2 regions of the Bacillus sp. MUM 13 genome follow, and region 2 is predicted to be linked to the other one. Evidence: a T-box and tRNA genes for the amino acid it is inferred to sense, from the RefSeq annotation. Region 2 holds a T-box; the other holds one or more tRNA genes.
What was found. The T-box of region 2 lies ahead of pheS (phenylalanine--tRNA ligase subunit alpha). A T-box ahead of a tRNA ligase gene usually reads a tRNA of that ligase, here a tRNA-Phe.

Region 1: it has a tRNA-Phe gene. The T-box ahead of pheS (phenylalanine--tRNA ligase subunit alpha) is inferred to sense a tRNA for this amino acid. The anticodon was not compared.

The regions. Positions count from the first base shown of each region.
Region 1 is NZ_MLYQ01000048.1:4,505-12,783, reverse strand. Features, by position in the region: tRNA gene BIV59_RS13785 (tRNA-Gly) at 1-18, shown strand, start outside; tRNA gene BIV59_RS13780 (tRNA-Leu) at 30-118, shown strand; tRNA gene BIV59_RS13775 (tRNA-Arg) at 126-202, shown strand; tRNA gene BIV59_RS13770 (tRNA-Pro) at 208-284, shown strand; tRNA gene BIV59_RS13765 (tRNA-Ala) at 303-378, shown strand; tRNA gene BIV59_RS13760 (tRNA-Met) at 402-478, shown strand; tRNA gene BIV59_RS13755 (tRNA-Ile) at 487-563, shown strand; tRNA gene BIV59_RS13750 (tRNA-Ser) at 574-666, shown strand; tRNA gene BIV59_RS13745 (tRNA-Met) at 705-778, shown strand; tRNA gene BIV59_RS13740 (tRNA-Asp) at 785-860, shown strand; tRNA gene BIV59_RS13735 (tRNA-Phe) at 903-978, shown strand; tRNA gene BIV59_RS13730 (tRNA-His) at 1,003-1,078, shown strand; tRNA gene BIV59_RS13725 (tRNA-Gly) at 1,085-1,158, shown strand; tRNA gene BIV59_RS13720 (tRNA-Ile) at 1,164-1,240, shown strand; tRNA gene BIV59_RS13715 (tRNA-Asn) at 1,242-1,316, shown strand; tRNA gene BIV59_RS13710 (tRNA-Ser) at 1,318-1,408, shown strand; tRNA gene BIV59_RS13705 (tRNA-Glu) at 1,411-1,482, shown strand; gene BIV59_RS13700 (TraR/DksA C4-type zinc finger protein) at 1,915-2,661, opposite strand; gene BIV59_RS13695 (1,4-dihydroxy-2-naphthoate polyprenyltransferase) at 3,013-3,948, opposite strand; gene BIV59_RS13690 (isochorismate synthase) at 4,226-5,644, shown strand; gene menD (2-succinyl-5-enolpyruvyl-6-hydroxy-3-cyclohexene-1-carboxylic-acid synthase) at 5,637-7,394, shown strand; gene menH (2-succinyl-6-hydroxy-2,4-cyclohexadiene-1-carboxylate synthase) at 7,397-8,191, shown strand; gene menB (1,4-dihydroxy-2-naphthoyl-CoA synthase) at 8,212-8,279, shown strand, end outside.
Region 2 is NZ_MLYQ01000022.1:30,335-38,613, reverse strand. Features, by position in the region: gene BIV59_RS07190 (DsbA family oxidoreductase) at 1-80, shown strand, start outside; gene BIV59_RS07185 (GNAT family N-acetyltransferase) at 208-651, shown strand; gene BIV59_RS07180 (hypothetical protein) at 730-1,101, opposite strand; gene BIV59_RS07175 (dUTP diphosphatase) at 1,358-1,849, shown strand; gene BIV59_RS07170 (M42 family metallopeptidase) at 1,999-3,084, shown strand; gene BIV59_RS07165 (general stress protein) at 3,309-4,127, shown strand; gene sspI (small acid-soluble spore protein SspI) at 4,220-4,432, opposite strand; gene BIV59_RS07155 (TrmH family RNA methyltransferase) at 4,553-5,311, shown strand; T-box leader at 5,370-5,603, shown strand; gene pheS (phenylalanine--tRNA ligase subunit alpha) at 5,705-6,745, shown strand; gene pheT (phenylalanine--tRNA ligase subunit beta) at 6,800-8,279, shown strand, end outside.

The sequences.
Region 1 (8,279 bases), on a different contig from region 2:
ATCCCGTCTTCCGCTCCACTTTTCGTAACGCCGGGGTGGCGGAACTGGCAGACGCACAGGACTTAAAATCCTGCGGTAGGTGACTACCGTACCGGTTCGATTCCGGTCCTCGGCACCATTTATATGCGCCCGTAGCTCAATTGGATAGAGCGTCTGACTACGGATCAGAAGGTTATGGGTTCGACTCCTTTCGGGCGCGCCATATTACGGGAAGTAGCTCAGCTTGGTAGAGCACTTGGTTTGGGACCAAGGGGTCGCAGGTTCGAATCCTGTCTTCCCGACCATGTGATTTTTTTAAAAATGGGGCCTTAGCTCAGCTGGGAGAGCGCCTGCCTTGCACGCAGGAGGTCAGCGGTTCGATCCCGCTAGGCTCCACCATATCATTATCCTATATTTTATTTGGCGGCGTAGCTCAGCTGGCTAGAGCGTACGGTTCATACCCGTGAGGTCGGGGGTTCGATCCCCTCTGCCGCTACCAAAATATAAGGACCTTTAGCTCAGCTGGTTAGAGCAGACGGCTCATAACCGTCCGGTCGTAGGTTCGAGTCCTACAAGGTCCACCATCTTCAATATGGAGGAATACCCAAGTCTGGCTGAAGGGATCGGTCTTGAAAACCGACAGGGGTGTCAAAGCCCGCGGGGGTTCGAATCCCTCTTCCTCCTCCATTTTTTATTAATAACAGCATATGAAGCATTCTTATTGTCGCGGGGTGGAGCAGTCTGGTAGCTCGTCGGGCTCATAACCCGAAGGTCGCAGGTTCAAATCCTGTCCCCGCAATCATTAGGTCCCGTGGTGTAGCGGTTAACATGCCTGCCTGTCACGCAGGAGATCGCGGGTTCGATTCCCGTCGGGACCGCCATTTTTTACTGGATTAAATAATATGTCATACATATTACCAATTGGCTCGGTAGCTCAGTCGGTAGAGCAAAGGACTGAAAATCCTTGTGTCGGCGGTTCGATTCCGTCCCGAGCCACCATTTTATATTAATTAAATAACTGTGGCGGGTGTGGCGAAGTGGTTAACGCATCGGATTGTGGTTCCGACATTCGTGGGTTCGATTCCCATCATCCGCCCCATATATCGCGGGTGTAGTTTAGTGGTAAAACCTCAGCCTTCCAAGCTGATGTCGAGGGTTCGATTCCCTCTACCCGCTCCAAATGTGGGCCTATAGCTCAGCTGGTTAGAGCGCACGCCTGATAAGCGTGAGGTCGATGGTTCGAGTCCATTTAGGCCCACCATTCCGCAGTAGCTCAGTGGTAGAGCATTCGGCTGTTAACCGAACGGTCGTAGGTTCGAGTCCTACCTGCGGAGCCATGGGGAAGTACTCAAGAGGCTGAAGAGGCGCCCCTGCTAAGGGTGTAGGTCGCGTAAGCGGCGCGAGGGTTCAAATCCCTCCTTCTCCGCCACCGGCCCATTGGTCAAGCGGTTAAGACACCGCCCTTTCACGGCGGTAACACGGGTTCGAATCCCGTATGGGTCATATTAAAAGATGTATACATTCACTGTATACATCTTTTTTTCATTTACTGTATGCTTACGTCCGGAATATAGACAGGCCAGATTCCATTTATCTTAAATGGGTGTCTGGCCTATTTTTTGCTTTTATAATAAATGCTCAGATTCCACATTTTGAAACCAAATGTAATTGTCCAGTCATTAAACACTAATGAACCTCAGATACCTAAGGCTGAGAAAACCGCCCGTGCACTGCAGAAATAGGGCTGGAGGTATACAAAGTCTATGTCTATCTCTATGCCTATTTTAGCAGCCTTTTAAGAGGGGATTTAATAGCTGTACGAGATGCAGGATAAAATGCGGAATGAATCAAAAAAATGGGCTGACTAGTATGCGCGGATTGCAATTCATAATAAAGGGGGTGACAACATAAGTCATCACCCCCTTTATTATATGGTTATTTTTCATCTACATAGCTGTCCTTCCGTTTATATGGAATGTCTCCCAGCTGAGATTCCATATTCTCATCGTCCAGTCTTTGTTCATATTTTTCTTCCCTTTTTGTGGGATACACTTTTTTATTTTTGCCCTCTATATCATTTCCTAGAAACCCTTCGTATTCCTCGGTAAAGCCGTTTGTTTCGTCTTCTTCTTTATATAAAGAATCAAAATTTTCGTTATCACCTGTAAAATCCGAAGGTGTTTCAGATGTTCCGAAGCGTGCTACTTCGCCAAAGCTGTCTTCCTTTTCATTTGCATTGCCTCTATGCCTGTTTTCAAAGCTGTCTCCTTTAGAAGGAATCAGCAGATCTTCCTCTGCAGGACGGTCTGAAGCGGTATGCTGTTCAGGTGTATGCTCTACACAATATAATGTGGAAGGCACTGCCTCTAAGCGTTCATAAGGTATTTCCGTACCGCATGTTTTACATATGCCGTATGTTCCTTCACTGATTGCGGAGAGTGCAGCATTAACTTTTTCAATTTCAGTCTCAGCATGGCTGTCCAGTGCTTTTTCCCTCTCAATTTCAAATAGCTCTGTGCCCAGATCACCAGGGTGGTTGTCATATGAAGATAGTTCTCCTACAGATTCTTTTTCGCTTTTATCTAAAACTGTTTCATGATCATTTTCAACTCTTTGTTCAAGCTGCTCTTTTAGTGTAAGCAGTTCATTTTTTAATGAGTTAATTTGCTCTTTTGTAGCCATAGATTATCCGCTCCTTAATAGTTGGTCGAACATATTTTTTTGAGTGTAAGTTTTAAATACCCGAATTTTAAGCATTGGAAACAAGGAAAGTTTTATGCAATTGATGTCATTTAATATAATGAAAACTCCCTGAGGTGCTTTATCTCTTTTTATAAGGCTCTTTTCTTATAAATAGCCTGGTTGATTGGAGCGTATGGAGCGTACATCCTGGAGCGGAAATCAGCCCTTGTTCCCTACAACAAAGTTACGAATACAGCCTTTTGCAAAAATGGGTATAACAAGGGCCTGTCTATGGCCCTCAAAGTGTACAAGAAAAATCCCCATGCATGTGCACGGGGACAGGGATTGAGTTTATAGAAAGTAGCTTATAAATAAACCGGCAGATAATAATAAGCCGAATATCGTGTTTGTTTGGGCAGTTGCTATCATGGCAGGAACCATTTCTTTAGCAATGGTTTTGCCCATGAATCCTTTAATGGCTTTAACAGCTTTAGGCACACTTAGGATGACAAGCAAAAGCCACGGTGAAACGATTCCGGCTGCACAAAGTCCGATTACCCAAAGATAAGAGAATGTGAACATAATGCCCATAAATGTGATGGATCTTTTTTGACCCATTAATATAGCAAGTGTTTTTCGTCCGTTTGCTTTATCACCATCATGATCGCGTATGTTATTGGCGAAATTAATCAGTCCGACCAATATGCCGCTTGGGATAGCGACCAGTACCGTCATTTTTGAAACGGTTCCTGTTTGGATGTAAAAGGATATTAATATGATTAAGAATCCCATGAATAACCCTGACATCAGCTCCCCAAACGGAGTGGATGATATGGGAAGCGGTCCGCCGGTGTATAAATAGCCTACTGCCATGCAGACAAGCCCTACTGCAGCAATCCACCAGGATGACACAGCGCAAATATAGATGCCTAAAAGCAAGGCAATTCCGTATAAGGCAAGGGCAAGATTCAGGATAAATTGCGGGCTCATGCCGTGGCGCACGATGCCTCCGCCGATACCGACTGATTTCTCATTATCGAGCCCTCTTTTAAAATCATAGTACTCATTAAATAAATTAGTCGCACTTTGGATAAGTAATGAGGCAATCAGCATTGCAGCGAACAGCAGTACATTAACACGTTCTGTCTGCAAGGCAAGTGCTGTGCCTATTAAGACGGGCACAAATCCAGCTGTCAATGTATGGGGACGAATTAATTCCCACCAGATCTTCCAGCTTCGCTTTTCAGGCCGGATAGCCCCGGGATTATGATGATCTTTATTTTGCATAATTTCTCTCCTAGTTTTGATTTATGAATAACCCCCGATATAAGGCGCTATAAAAAATGGCATACAGGTTAAGTGTAGGAAAACATCCTGCAGGTGTCAATGCAAACGAACAAATTTCCCGCTGATAAAGAATTTTAGTTCTGCATTTGAGGAAGAATATATTAATAAGGAATAAAGCAGTCGGAAAGGCTATGAAAAAGGTGGAATAATTGACAGGGAGACAAATTGAGGTGTATCTTTAAATAGGTTTGAAACGCTTTTAAAATGTACATTCGGGGTGATTTTTTTGGCTATCTCACAGCAGTCTGAACTTCTTTTTGGATTAACTGAGGCCTTAAAAAAGGCACAGGAAACTAACCAAAATGTGCTGTTCAGCGAAGTAAAAAAAATAGATGTTATCAACCCCCTTTCATTTTATCAAGCTGGAAGAGAACGGTATGCAGGTGAACGCTTCTTTTGGCAGGATCCTGCCAAAGAAACTGCCATTATTGGTTTAGGTAAAGCTGAAAAACTTCAGGGTGCGGCTAATGCTGCACGCTTTAAGGATATCGAGTCCAGATGGTCAGACCTGCTGAGCAATGCTGTTAAGATCGGAACAGCGGATGCTCCTGCGACTGGCCCTTTGCTGTTTGGAGGTTTTTCATTTGATTACCAGAAAAGCAGCTCTATGCTATGGGATCAATTCGGGGATCATTTACTGTATATTCCTGCCTTTATGCTGAGTATTTGTGAAGGGGAAGCCTACTTAACCGCCAATCTTATCTGTTCGCCAGAAGATAGTGCAGATCATTTTATTGATTTGATAAATGAACGGGAAAAATATATTTATGAAAGTTTGGGCCGCGGCAGCTTATCTGGCAATGAACTTCTTTCACAAACAGAGATCCAGCCGGAAGAATGGAAGAAAACAGTGGCCGAAGCTGTAGAGGAACTTAAAGAAACAGATTTGGATAAAATTGTGCTGGCCAGAGAGATGCGCCTGGTTTTTCAGGATGCGATTTTTTCTGAAGCCATACTGGAAAGGCTTATGGCAGAACAGACTGCAAGCTTTATATTCAGCTTGGAGTCGGGAAGTGACTGCTTCATAGGTGCTACTCCTGAGAGGCTGATCAAGAAAAGAAAGGGCCAGCTTTATTCAGCATGCCTTGCCGGAACAATTGCCAGAGGTAAAACAGAAGAAGAGGACGAGCTTCTAGGGGCTGAGCTTCTTTGTGATCAGAAAAATCTAATTGAACATCAATATGTTGTATCCATGATTTCTAAAGCAATAAATTCGGTATGCGACAGGGTATACATACCTGAAAAGCCTGAGCTTATGAAAATAAGGCATATCCAGCATTTGTATACGCCAGTCACAGGTGAATGCGACCCTGCTGTATCGGTTTTTTCGGTGATTGATAAGCTTCATCCGACACCGGCACTAGGCGGGCTGCCAAAGGAAAAAGCGGTCACCAGAATCAGGGAAATCGAGCTGCTCGAGCGGGGATTGTATGCTGGACCGATCGGCTGGGCTGATTCTTATGGAAATGGCGAATTTGCGGTGGGAATACGATCTGGATTAATTCAGGGAAATGAAGCGTCTCTTTTTGCAGGATGCGGAGTAGTAGAGGATTCTTCACCGGAAAGCGAATATCAGGAAACATCCATTAAATTTAACCCGATGTTAAGCGCATTAGGAGGAAACCTTCATGAATGACCGTGAAGCACTGACAGCATATGCTGCTGCTTTTGTTGATGAATTAGCACAAAATCATGTGAAACACGCTGTAGTGAGCCCGGGATCCAGATCAACACCGCTTGCAATGCTGCTTGTCGAACATCCGGATATTACCGTGCATATTAATGTCGATGAAAGATCGGCAGGCTTTTTTGCTCTGGGCCTCGCAAAAGCCCTTAATGAGCCAGTTGCAATGCTGTGCACATCAGGTACGGCGACAGCCAATTATTATCCGGCGATTATAGAAGCCTATTATTCAAGAGTTCCGCTGATTGTTTTAACAGCGGATCGTCCCCATGAGCTGCGAAGCGTGGGAGCCCCGCAGGCCATCGACCAAATCAATTTATACGGCAAGCATGTGAAATGGTTCGTAGAAATGGCTTTGCCAGAGAATACAGATCAAATGGTTAAGTACGCAAGGAATGTTTCTGCCCGCGCTATAGCCGAGGCAGCAAATGAGCCGTCTGGTCCCGTTCATTTAAACTTTCCGCTGCGTGAGCCGCTTGTACCTGATCTTTCGATGGCAAAAGAGCAATGGGAGGGCGAGGAAGAACGCGAAGCAGCCGTTATGATAGACAGCGGGGCGCTTGCACTTTCGCCAGGACAGGTGGATAGGATTGCACAGGTATTTAACGAATCAGAATCAGGGATCATCATTTGCGGTGAATTAAAGCATGAAACAACTAAGGATGCTATCCTTTCACTTGCAGGCAAACTTGGTTTTCCCGTATTTGCAGATCCGTTGTCACAGCTTAGAAGCGGGGACCATAGCAAAGAGCTGATTGTGGATACATATGATACCTTTTTGCGTTTTGGTGAAATCTCGGAAAACTGCAAGCCTGATCTTATTTTGCGGTTTGGAGCCATGCCTGTTTCAAAACCGCTTTTGCAATTTATAAAAAAACAAACAAGCGCAAGGCATATGGTTGTGGACGGCGGAGCAGGCTGGAGAGAGCCTGCGGGCATGGCTACAGATATGATTTACTGCGATGAAGTTTCCTTTTGCCATGATATGCTGCGGAGAATTGATGAAAAAGAAGACCGGAATTTTCTTGAATCCATGGTATCACTGAATGAAAAAGTCAGAAATGCGCTTTTGGCAATAGGAGATGACCATGAGCTTAATGAAGGAAAGCTGTTCTTGCTTTTAAGTGATCTCCTCCCTGAGCATTCCACTTTATTTGTCGGAAACAGCATGCCTATCCGGGACTTGGATACATTCTTTTTTAACAATTCAAAAGGAATAAGGACACTTGCAAATCGGGGTGCCAACGGAATTGACGGTGTCGTATCAACTGCTATCGGCGTAAGTACAGTATCGCAAAACACAGTTCTGGCTATAGGTGATTTAAGCTTTTTCCATGATATGAACGGGCTCCTTGCAGCTAAGCTTCAAAAACAAAACATAACAGTGCTGCTGATTAATAACGATGGAGGAGGAATCTTTTCGTTTCTCCCTCAATCCAGTGAAAAAGAAAATTTTGAAGTTTTATTCGGCACTCCGCATGGATTGGATTTCTCCCATGCTGCCCAATTATATGGAGCTAATTATGCAAAGGCTGAGAGTTGGGATCATTTTTCAACAAGTCTTACAGAATCTTTTAATATACCGGGTTTGAAAATTATCGAAGTTCCTACATTAAGGGAAACCAATGTCTTAAAGCATCGGGATTTGTGGAATTTTGTTTCCCAGGAAATAAAGAATGCCAAACTAGGGGAGAACTCTTGAGGATTTCCTGTCAGGATGTCGAATACCATGTTGAGGTAGCGGGAGAGGGAGAGCCTCTTTTGCTTCTGCATGGATTTACAGGCAATCTTGACAGCTGGAACTTTCTTATTCCCCTTCTCCGTTCAAAATGCAAGCTGATACTTGTCGACATCATTGGCCATGGAGAAACAGATTCACCTGAAGATTCCGATCGCTATGAAATAAAAAAGGCGGCAGGTGATTTAAAGGAGATTCTTGACCAGCTGAATGCAGAAAAAGTAAGTGTTCTGGGCTATTCTATGGGGGGGCGGCTTGCATTAAGTTTTGCTGCACTCTATCCGGAACGAATTAATAAGCTGATACTTGAAAGTGCGTCTCCAGGACTCAAAGAGGATACGGAAAGAACAAAAAGAGTCATGGCAGACAAGAAATTGTCTCAAATGATTTTGAATGAGGGATTAGAGCGTTTTGTGGACTATTGGGAGAACATCCCTTTGTTTACTACCCAAAAAAGCCTGCCGGAAGCTGTACAGCAGGAGATCCGGATTCAAAGGCTTTCTAATAGAGCCATTGGACTTGCAAACAGCTTGACTGGGATGGGAACAGGTGCACAGCCCTCCTGGTGGGAAAAGCTTGGCATGTTCGATTTTCCGGTATTGCTGCTGGCTGGTGAGCTTGATGAAAAATTCTGCAGAATTGCATTTTCCATGAAAAAACACATGAAACATTGCGAAGTGAAAATAATAAATGATGCAGGACATGCAATTCATGTGGAACAAGAGAAAAAGTTTGGTAAAATAATAAGTGAGTATTTATAAAGGAGGAGAAAAGTTTGGCAATCAATTGGGTTTCACAGCGTGAGTATGAAGATATTTTTTATGAAGTGTATAATGGCATTGCTAAGAT
Region 2 (8,279 bases):
AGCTTAAGGATCTTTCAGGAGATACACCAGCAGATGCTTTTTGCGCAGATGGCAGCTGTGCGGTTCCTGGTGAAAAATAACTGGCTTTGTAAAAGAGGAGAATAGGAAGCTATTCTCCCTTTTCTGTTTGAATATTTTTTTTGAGGGATTACATACTAAGCATCTGTCATTTGATGATTGTACAAAAATCGGAAGCGGAGGACATAAATGGGCTGGGTGCTGAAGAAATTTAACGAGTTGACGAATCATGAATTGTACAGGATCTTAGAAGAAAGAACACGGGTATTTGTTGTGGAGCAAAATTGCCCTTATCTTGAGGCTGACGGTAAGGATACAGCCTGCTATCATCTTTTTCTGGAGGAAGAAGGTGTCATGCAGGCTTATTTAAGAATTGTACCTCCAGGAGTTTCCTATAAACAAGCATCCTTAGGCAGGGTTTTGGTGAAAAAGGAATGCAGGGGAAAGGGCCTGGCCCATGATTTAATCAAGAGAGGCATAGATTTTGTTCAGCGGGAGCTTGGGGAAACGGTGATTAAGATCCAAGCTCAGGCTCACCTGGAAGATTTTTATGGTTACTTTGGTTTTAAGGCGATTTCTGAACCTTACATCGATGATTACATACCTCATATCGACATGCTGCTATCTGAATAACAAGCAGACAGCATGAATTAACCTGCAGGAAGATCGGCCATGGAGAATGAAATCAGCATGGCTGATCAGCCCCTCACTTCAAGTATTTTTGTGATGATAAATGGAATTTTTCCAATCAATGATGGCGTCAGGGTAACGTGCTTTAATAATTCCTTCAATTTTTAAAATGTCCTCCTCTGAAGGTTCGGTGAGCGATTCTTTGTTTTTGTCCCAGATGGAGATGGAATGCACCTGCTCATCATCATGCAGATATTTTTCTCCTTCATAAAGGAAGCCGTTAAAGGTAACGAAAAAGTTCTTCCTGATATCAGCCCTGTCATCAAGGAAATAGAACTTTTTCTGTTTATGGGCGTGATGCAATTTACGGCGCGGACTAGCTATATAATGAAAGAAAGAGTAAATGATAAATATGATGAATGCAAGCAGCACTATCCGAATGGCCAAAATCATAGTTGCCTCCTGTTATTAAAGAATTCAATGCATGTAATATATGTACGATGGTGATTTTAATAAGTTTCAAATTTTGCTTTAATTTCGCTAACTGCAGCTGTAAATGCAATGAAATAACAAGGCTATTTTCGCAATTGCATGGACAAGGTGGCTGATTTCCTCTCCTGGTGACTTTACGGGATCGCCTCACAGAACACACAAAAAAACAATAATCTTTAAGAAAAGAGCCAATAATAAAAAGGCAGGGATCAGAACGATGAACTTACATAAGCTTTTTAGCATGCAGGCCGCACTGGATTCTCATATAGAAGAGCAGCATGGAATCAAAAAAGAAGATGTGCTGGAAAAAAAAGTGCTGGCACTGCTGGTGGAAACAGGTGAGCTTGCTAATGAAACAAGAACCTTTAAATTTTGGAGTGTAAAAGGGCCCTCGGAACGCAAAAAGATCCTTGAGGAATATGTAGACGGCATCCATTTTCTGCTGTCGCTTGGGATATCTCTGAATCTGGAGGATGCAAACATCGCTTTTGAATCAAAACAGTGTGAAGGAAGCCTGACATCCCAGTTCTTGGAGGTCTATGCGAAAATTGGCGAGTTCAGGAAGCAGCTTTCGAATGAAGCGTATCTTGAGATGTTTCAGTCATTCATTTCTTTAGGTGATATGCTTGGTTTTTCCGGACAGGATATCGAAGAAGCGTATGTAAGCAAAAATGAAGTCAATTACGACCGCCAAAAACAGGGATACTAAAAACTTCTATTAAAGAAAAGCTTCAGCCGGGGAATATGCACGACGAATACAAGAGTTGACGAATTGACGCCAATTATGAAAAAATTTTGTGAATTTGGGTTTAGTTTTGTATAATATAGCTGGAACATAAGAAAAAAGGGGGTTTTTTGATGGTGAAATTAGATGAAACTCTAACCATGCTGAAAGATCTTACTGACGCTAAAGGCATTCCAGGCAATGAAAGCGAAGTAAGGAAAGTTATGAAAGAATACATAGCTCCGTTTGCAGATGAAGTTACATCTGACGGATTAGGAAGCTTAATTGCCAGAAAAACAGGAAAAGAAGATGGACCGAAAATCGCGGTGACTGGACATCTAGATGAAGTAGGCTTTATGATTACCCAAATTGATGATAAAGGCTTTCTTCGCTTTCAGCCTGTCGGCGGCTGGTGGTCACAGGTTATGCTTGCACAGCGGGTCACAATCGTTACCCGCAATGGAGATGTGACAGGAATTATCGGTTCTAAGCCTCCTCACATTTTAAGTGCAGAAGCAAGGAAAAAGCCAGTTGAAATTAAAGATATGTTCATTGATATTGGCGCAGCCAGCAAAGAAGAAGCACAGTCATGGGGAGTAAGGCCTGGAGATATGGTTGTTCCATACTTCGAGTTCACAGTAATGAATAATGAAAAGCTGCTGCTTGCTAAAGCTTGGGATAACCGCATTGGCTGTGCGATTGCCATTGATGTGCTTAAGCAGCTGGACGGAAGCGATCATCCAAACGTGGTTTACGGTGTGGGTGCCGTTCAGGAGGAAGTAGGCCTTCGAGGCGCGAAAACCTCCACATTTAAAATTCAGCCTGATATCGGTTTTGCTGTTGATGTAGGCATTGCGGGGGATACACCAGGAATTTCTGAGCGCGAAGCTTTAAGCAAAATGGGAAAAGGCCCGCAAATTGTAATTTATGATGCATCCATGGTGTCCCATAAAGGCTTGCGCGAGCTTGTGACAGATACAGCGGATGAGTTGAACATTCCATATCAGTATGAGTCGATTCCAGGCGGAGGCACGGATGCCGGATCCATTCACTTGACTGCTAACGGTGTTCCTGCGCTGGCTATTACTATCGCAACACGCTACATCCATTCTCATGCAGCGATGCTTCACCGCGATGATTATGAAAATGCCGTCAAGCTGATTGTTGAAGTCATCAAGCGTCTTGACCGTGAAACAGTAGACAAAATCATTTACGAATGAAGCGAAACATGATTACTATGGCAGGCTCCCTAAATGGGGCCTGTTTTTTTTTATGGCTGCGCTGCCTTGCAGGACGGGGTCACAAAGACGTTGCCGCAGGACGCGGCGTTTTTAGTCTTTGATCCTTTGACAAGGCGCTTGCGCTTTTTTTTGTTTACAGGTTTATAGTGCGGGTATAGATAGTTAATACTATACGGAAAAATGGATGCAGAGGAGGAGTTATTATGGTTAAGAGTGTTTTTGGGATTTTTGACAGCAGTTCAGAGGTGCAGGGAGCAATTAATATTTTAAAGGCAAAGGGCTATGACAGCGGGGATATTACAATTGTAGCGGATAAGGAAGATAGGCTGGATTTTTTCGGCTCAACCGAAAAAACAGATGTAAAAACCATTACAACAGCTGAAGATACCTATGATGATACATTCATGGATAAAGTCATGAGATTCCTTACAAACGAAGGCACATTTGACCTCAAAGACCAATTGGAAAACACGGATTTGTCGGATCGAGAAATTTCAGCGTATGTGAGTGATGTTGATGAAGGCAAACTGCTCGTGCTGGTGGATAAGGAGGAGAATCAAGATGACCTTCTTGTAAACTCCGTCCATGCTTCAAGAGAAGATGGAGTGAGTCCAGAAGGTTCTATTGAAACAGGAGTTACGCAAAACCCTGATCCAAATATTTTCCCGAATCCTGCAGCTGCGGCAGAACTGGGCCATGCACATTCTGGTTCCCGCAAAGAGCCTGGTTCCCCTGAAATGCATAGCACAACCGGAACAGAGCAGAATCTTGTGGAAGGAAGCGGCCGCCTCAATACAAATGCTTTTACTGCGATTGGCAAGGATGGCGATGAAGACAGCAGCAGCCGTTCAAAAACAAAAAGTATACGTGATAAAGAATTGGAAATTGAAAAGAAAAAATCAGAGGAAGCTCATTATAAGGAGAACCTGAATCAGGAAGAAGATGTCCAGCTGGATTCTGATGATAATCCAATTGTTCATGATGACATTTTTAAAAATAGGATTAATACCGATCACTTATGAGGTTTCAAATAACGGCAGGAGGCCTTAAGAGGCGAACTGAATCTGCCGCCCTTTAAGGAGAAAAGAAAAAAGCAATAGCCAGGGTTGCCCGGCTATTGCTTTTTTAATCCGTTTTCCAGCGTTTGAAGCATTTCGCTTTTTTCCTCATTAGAGGCATTTTGCCAAATGACTTCGAACAGTACGCCAAGACCAGGAAGCATCTTTTCTTCACCATTTTGGATGGCATCGACGATTGTATCCTGCAGCTGATCCTGCGAGTTGCCGCTTACGTTGTGGATAATCGCATTTCGAAGGTTTAAATTCATTGTCAATCCTCCCTTAAATCATGATTACTCACAGACTTAGTTTTTCACAATGGTGCATGCATTATGTATGCTAATTGCGTTATAATAGGACAATCATTGAAATAAAGGAGGCAATTTGCCTTGAATTTTATAGAATCAGCAAAAAATCCGAAGGTAAAGCAATGGAAAAAGCTTTTAGGCAAAAAAGAGCGGGATAAGACGGGGAAGTATATAATTGAAGGTTTTCATTTAGTGGAAGAGGCATTAAAAGAAACTGACGTTGTAACGGAAGTCATTCTTTCAAAGGAAAAAGAGCTTCCTGTTTCCTTTAAATTGGAAGGCACTGATGTTACATATGTAAGCGAAGACGTAATGAAGGCCATTTCTGATATGGAAACTCCGCAGGGAATCATTGCCGTTTGCGAGCAGAAGCCATGGAATCTCGAGGAAATAAATCCTGAAAAAATCCTCCTGATTGATGCCGTGCAGGATCCGGGCAACATTGGAACAATGATCCGGACAGCAGATGCTGCAGGAATGGATATGGTCATACTGGGCGAAGGCTGCGCAGATCTTTATCATCCTAAAGTGATACGGTCGACACAGGGAAGTTTATTTCATATGCCAATCATGAAGGGAGATCTTTCTGAAGCGATAGCCGGGCTTCAGGAGCGCGGCATCCCGGTTTATGGCACCGCATTAGAAGGGGCTGTTTCTTATGAAACGGCAGATAAATCGGATTCTTTTGCCATTCTGGTCGGCAACGAGGGGCAGGGTGTTAATAAGGATCTGCTGAAAAAAACCACGCAAAATTTATATATTCCTATTTACGGAAAAAGCGAATCCCTGAATGTTGGCGTAGCATCAGCGATATTAATGTATGCCCTTCGAAAGCAATAATATAATTCAATTTGAATACAAAGCGGAATTATAATATAATATATATCAAATTGAAAAATGAAAGACTATGACGGAGACAAGTAGCACCGGAAAGCCATTTTAGGGATAAATGCCTTGACTGAAAGCATTTTATGGGACTGCCAGTGTGAAATTTCAGCTCTCGAGTCGGCATCGGGATAATCCAAGGGTTGAATGATGCATCGGTGAAAAGCCGTTATCTTTGTCAAGTGAGCGCCGTTAGCATTGGCGCTAATAAGGGTGGTACCGCGATTACATAAACCTCGTCCCTTTCTGGGATGGGGTTTTTTTGCATTCCAAAAGTTTGTCATCCTTCATAAAAATTGCAAGCAAGTGCTACATACCCATATTAAAGAAATAAAAGGAGGAAAAATCATGCAAGAACGTCTCCAGGAACTTCAGGAGGAAGCACTTCAAAAGGTTTTGAATGCTTCTGAATTAAAGGAATTGAATGATATCCGAGTGGCTTATTTAGGCAAAAAAGGCCCTATTACAGAGGTATTGCGCGGAATGGGCAAGCTCTCGGCGGAAGAACGCCCGAAAGTTGGCGCACTTGCCAATGTAGTGCGTGAAGCCATTGCACAGAAGATTGAGGAAAAGCAGCAGGCACTTGAAATGGCTGCTGTGAACGAAAAGCTGGCAGCTGAAAAAATTGATGTAACATTGCCAGGACGCCCTGTCAAAAAAGGAAGCCATCACCCGCTCACAAAAGTCATTGAAGAAATAGAAGATCTTTTCATCGGAATGGGCTATACCGTTGCGGAAGGACCTGAAGTAGAAACAGATTACTACAACTTCGAGGCGCTTAATTTGCCTAAAGGCCATCCGGCTCGCGATATGCAGGATTCCTTCTATATTACAGAAGAAATTTTAATGCGTACCCATACCTCTCCTGTACAGGCAAGAACGATGGAGAAGCACAAAGGAAAAGGTCCGGTTAAAATCATCTGTCCTGGAAAGGTATACCGCAGGGACAATGACGATGCTACACACTCTCACCAGTTCATGCAGATTGAAGGCCTTGTGATTGATGAAAATATCCGCATGAGCGACCTTAAGGGAACACTTGAGGTTTTTGCCAAGAAAATGTTCGGCCAGGACCGGGAAATCCGCCTGCGCCCAAGCTTCTTCCCGTTCACTGAGCCATCAGTGGAAATGGACATTTCCTGCAAAATCTGCGGCGGAAAAGGCTGCAGTGTCTGCAAGGGAACAGGCTGGATTGAAATCCTTGGAGCAGGTATCGTGCATCCGAATGTGCTGGAGATGGCCGGTTTTGATCCTGAAAAATATTCTGGTTTTGCATTCGGAATGGGGCCAGAGCGAATCGCCATGCTGAAATATGGTATTGATGATATCCGCCACTTCTATACAAATGATATCCGTTTCCTAAAGCAATTTGAACAATTCGAATCCTAAGCGCTGCTATGGATATTCAATATTTGAGCTAAAACATTTCTGAGGAGGAAAATCATGTTTGTATCATATAAATGGCTGCAGGATTATGTGGATTTATCAGGAATCACTCCTGATGAGCTTGCTGAAAAAATCACAAAAAGCGGCATTGAAGTTGAAGGTGTAGAAAAGAAGAGTGAAGGCATTTCAGGCGTTGTCATTGGCCATGTCCTTGAAAAAGAACAGCATCCCAATGCAGATAAATTAAATAAATGCCTGGTGGATGTCGGCGGAGAAAATCCGATTCAGATTATCTGCGGCGCCCCGAATGTGGATAAAGGGCAAAAGGTGGCAGTTGCTACTGTCGGAGCGGTTTTGCCTGGGAATTTCAAAATAAAAAAAGCCAAGCTGCGCGGAGAAGAATCAAATGGCATGATTTGCTCGCTTCAGGAGCTGGGCATTGAATCCAAGTTAATCAGCAAGGATTATGCTACAGGCATCTATGTATTCCCGAATGATGTAAAAGTCGGTGGAAATGCATTGGAATACCTTGGACTGGATGATGCGGTACTAGAACTTGGACTTACACCGAACAGGTCTGATTGCCTAAGTATGATTGGAGTCGCCTATGAAGTGGCTGCCATTCTTGGCCGTGAAGTAAAATGGCCGGAGGTTTCTGCTGAAGAAACCGATGAAAAAGCAGACGGCTTGCTTACTGTTCAGGTAGAAGCACCAGAAGATAACCCATTATATGTGGCAAAAGTCATTAAAAATGTAAAAGTAGGGCCGTCGCCTTTATGGCTTCAAGGCCGTTTGATGGCCAGCGGAATCCGTCCCCACAACAATGTGGTTGATATCACGAATTACATTTTGCTTGAATACGGCCAGCCTTTGCACGCATTTGATTATGACCGTCTTGGATCAAAGGAAATTGTCGTAAGGCGCGCACATGATGGAGAAAAAATCGTGACATTGGATGCTGCTGAAAGAACGCTGACTCCTGATCACCTTGTTATTACCAATGGAAAAGAACCGGTTGCCATTGCAGGTGTGATGGGCGGAGCTAATTCAGAGGTTAAAAATGATACGGTTACTGTTATTCTTGAATCTGCTTATTTTTCAGGTGCAGTTGTAAGGAAAACGTCCAAGGACCATTCATTGCGCAGTGAAGCAAGTGCCCGTTTTGAAAAAGGGGTCGATCCCGAAAGAGTGCGCCAGGCTGCTGAAAGAGCGGCCGGATTAATGGCTCAATATGCAAATGGAACAGTTCTTGCAGGCTCAGTAGAGCATGATACATTAACAGCTGAACCGGCTGTTGTGAGCATTACCCTGCAAAAAATCAACAGCCTGCTTGGAACTGAGCTTAAGGTGTCTGAGGTAGTATCCATTTTTGAAAGACTTCAATTCGAAGTGTCTGAAGACAATGGCACATTTACCGTGACTGTCCCGACCCGACGCGGTGATATCACAATTGAAGCAGATTTAATAGAGGAAGTTGCCCGTCTTTATGGCTATGATTATCTTCCGACTACCTTGCCGGTTTCAGCTTCTGCTCCTG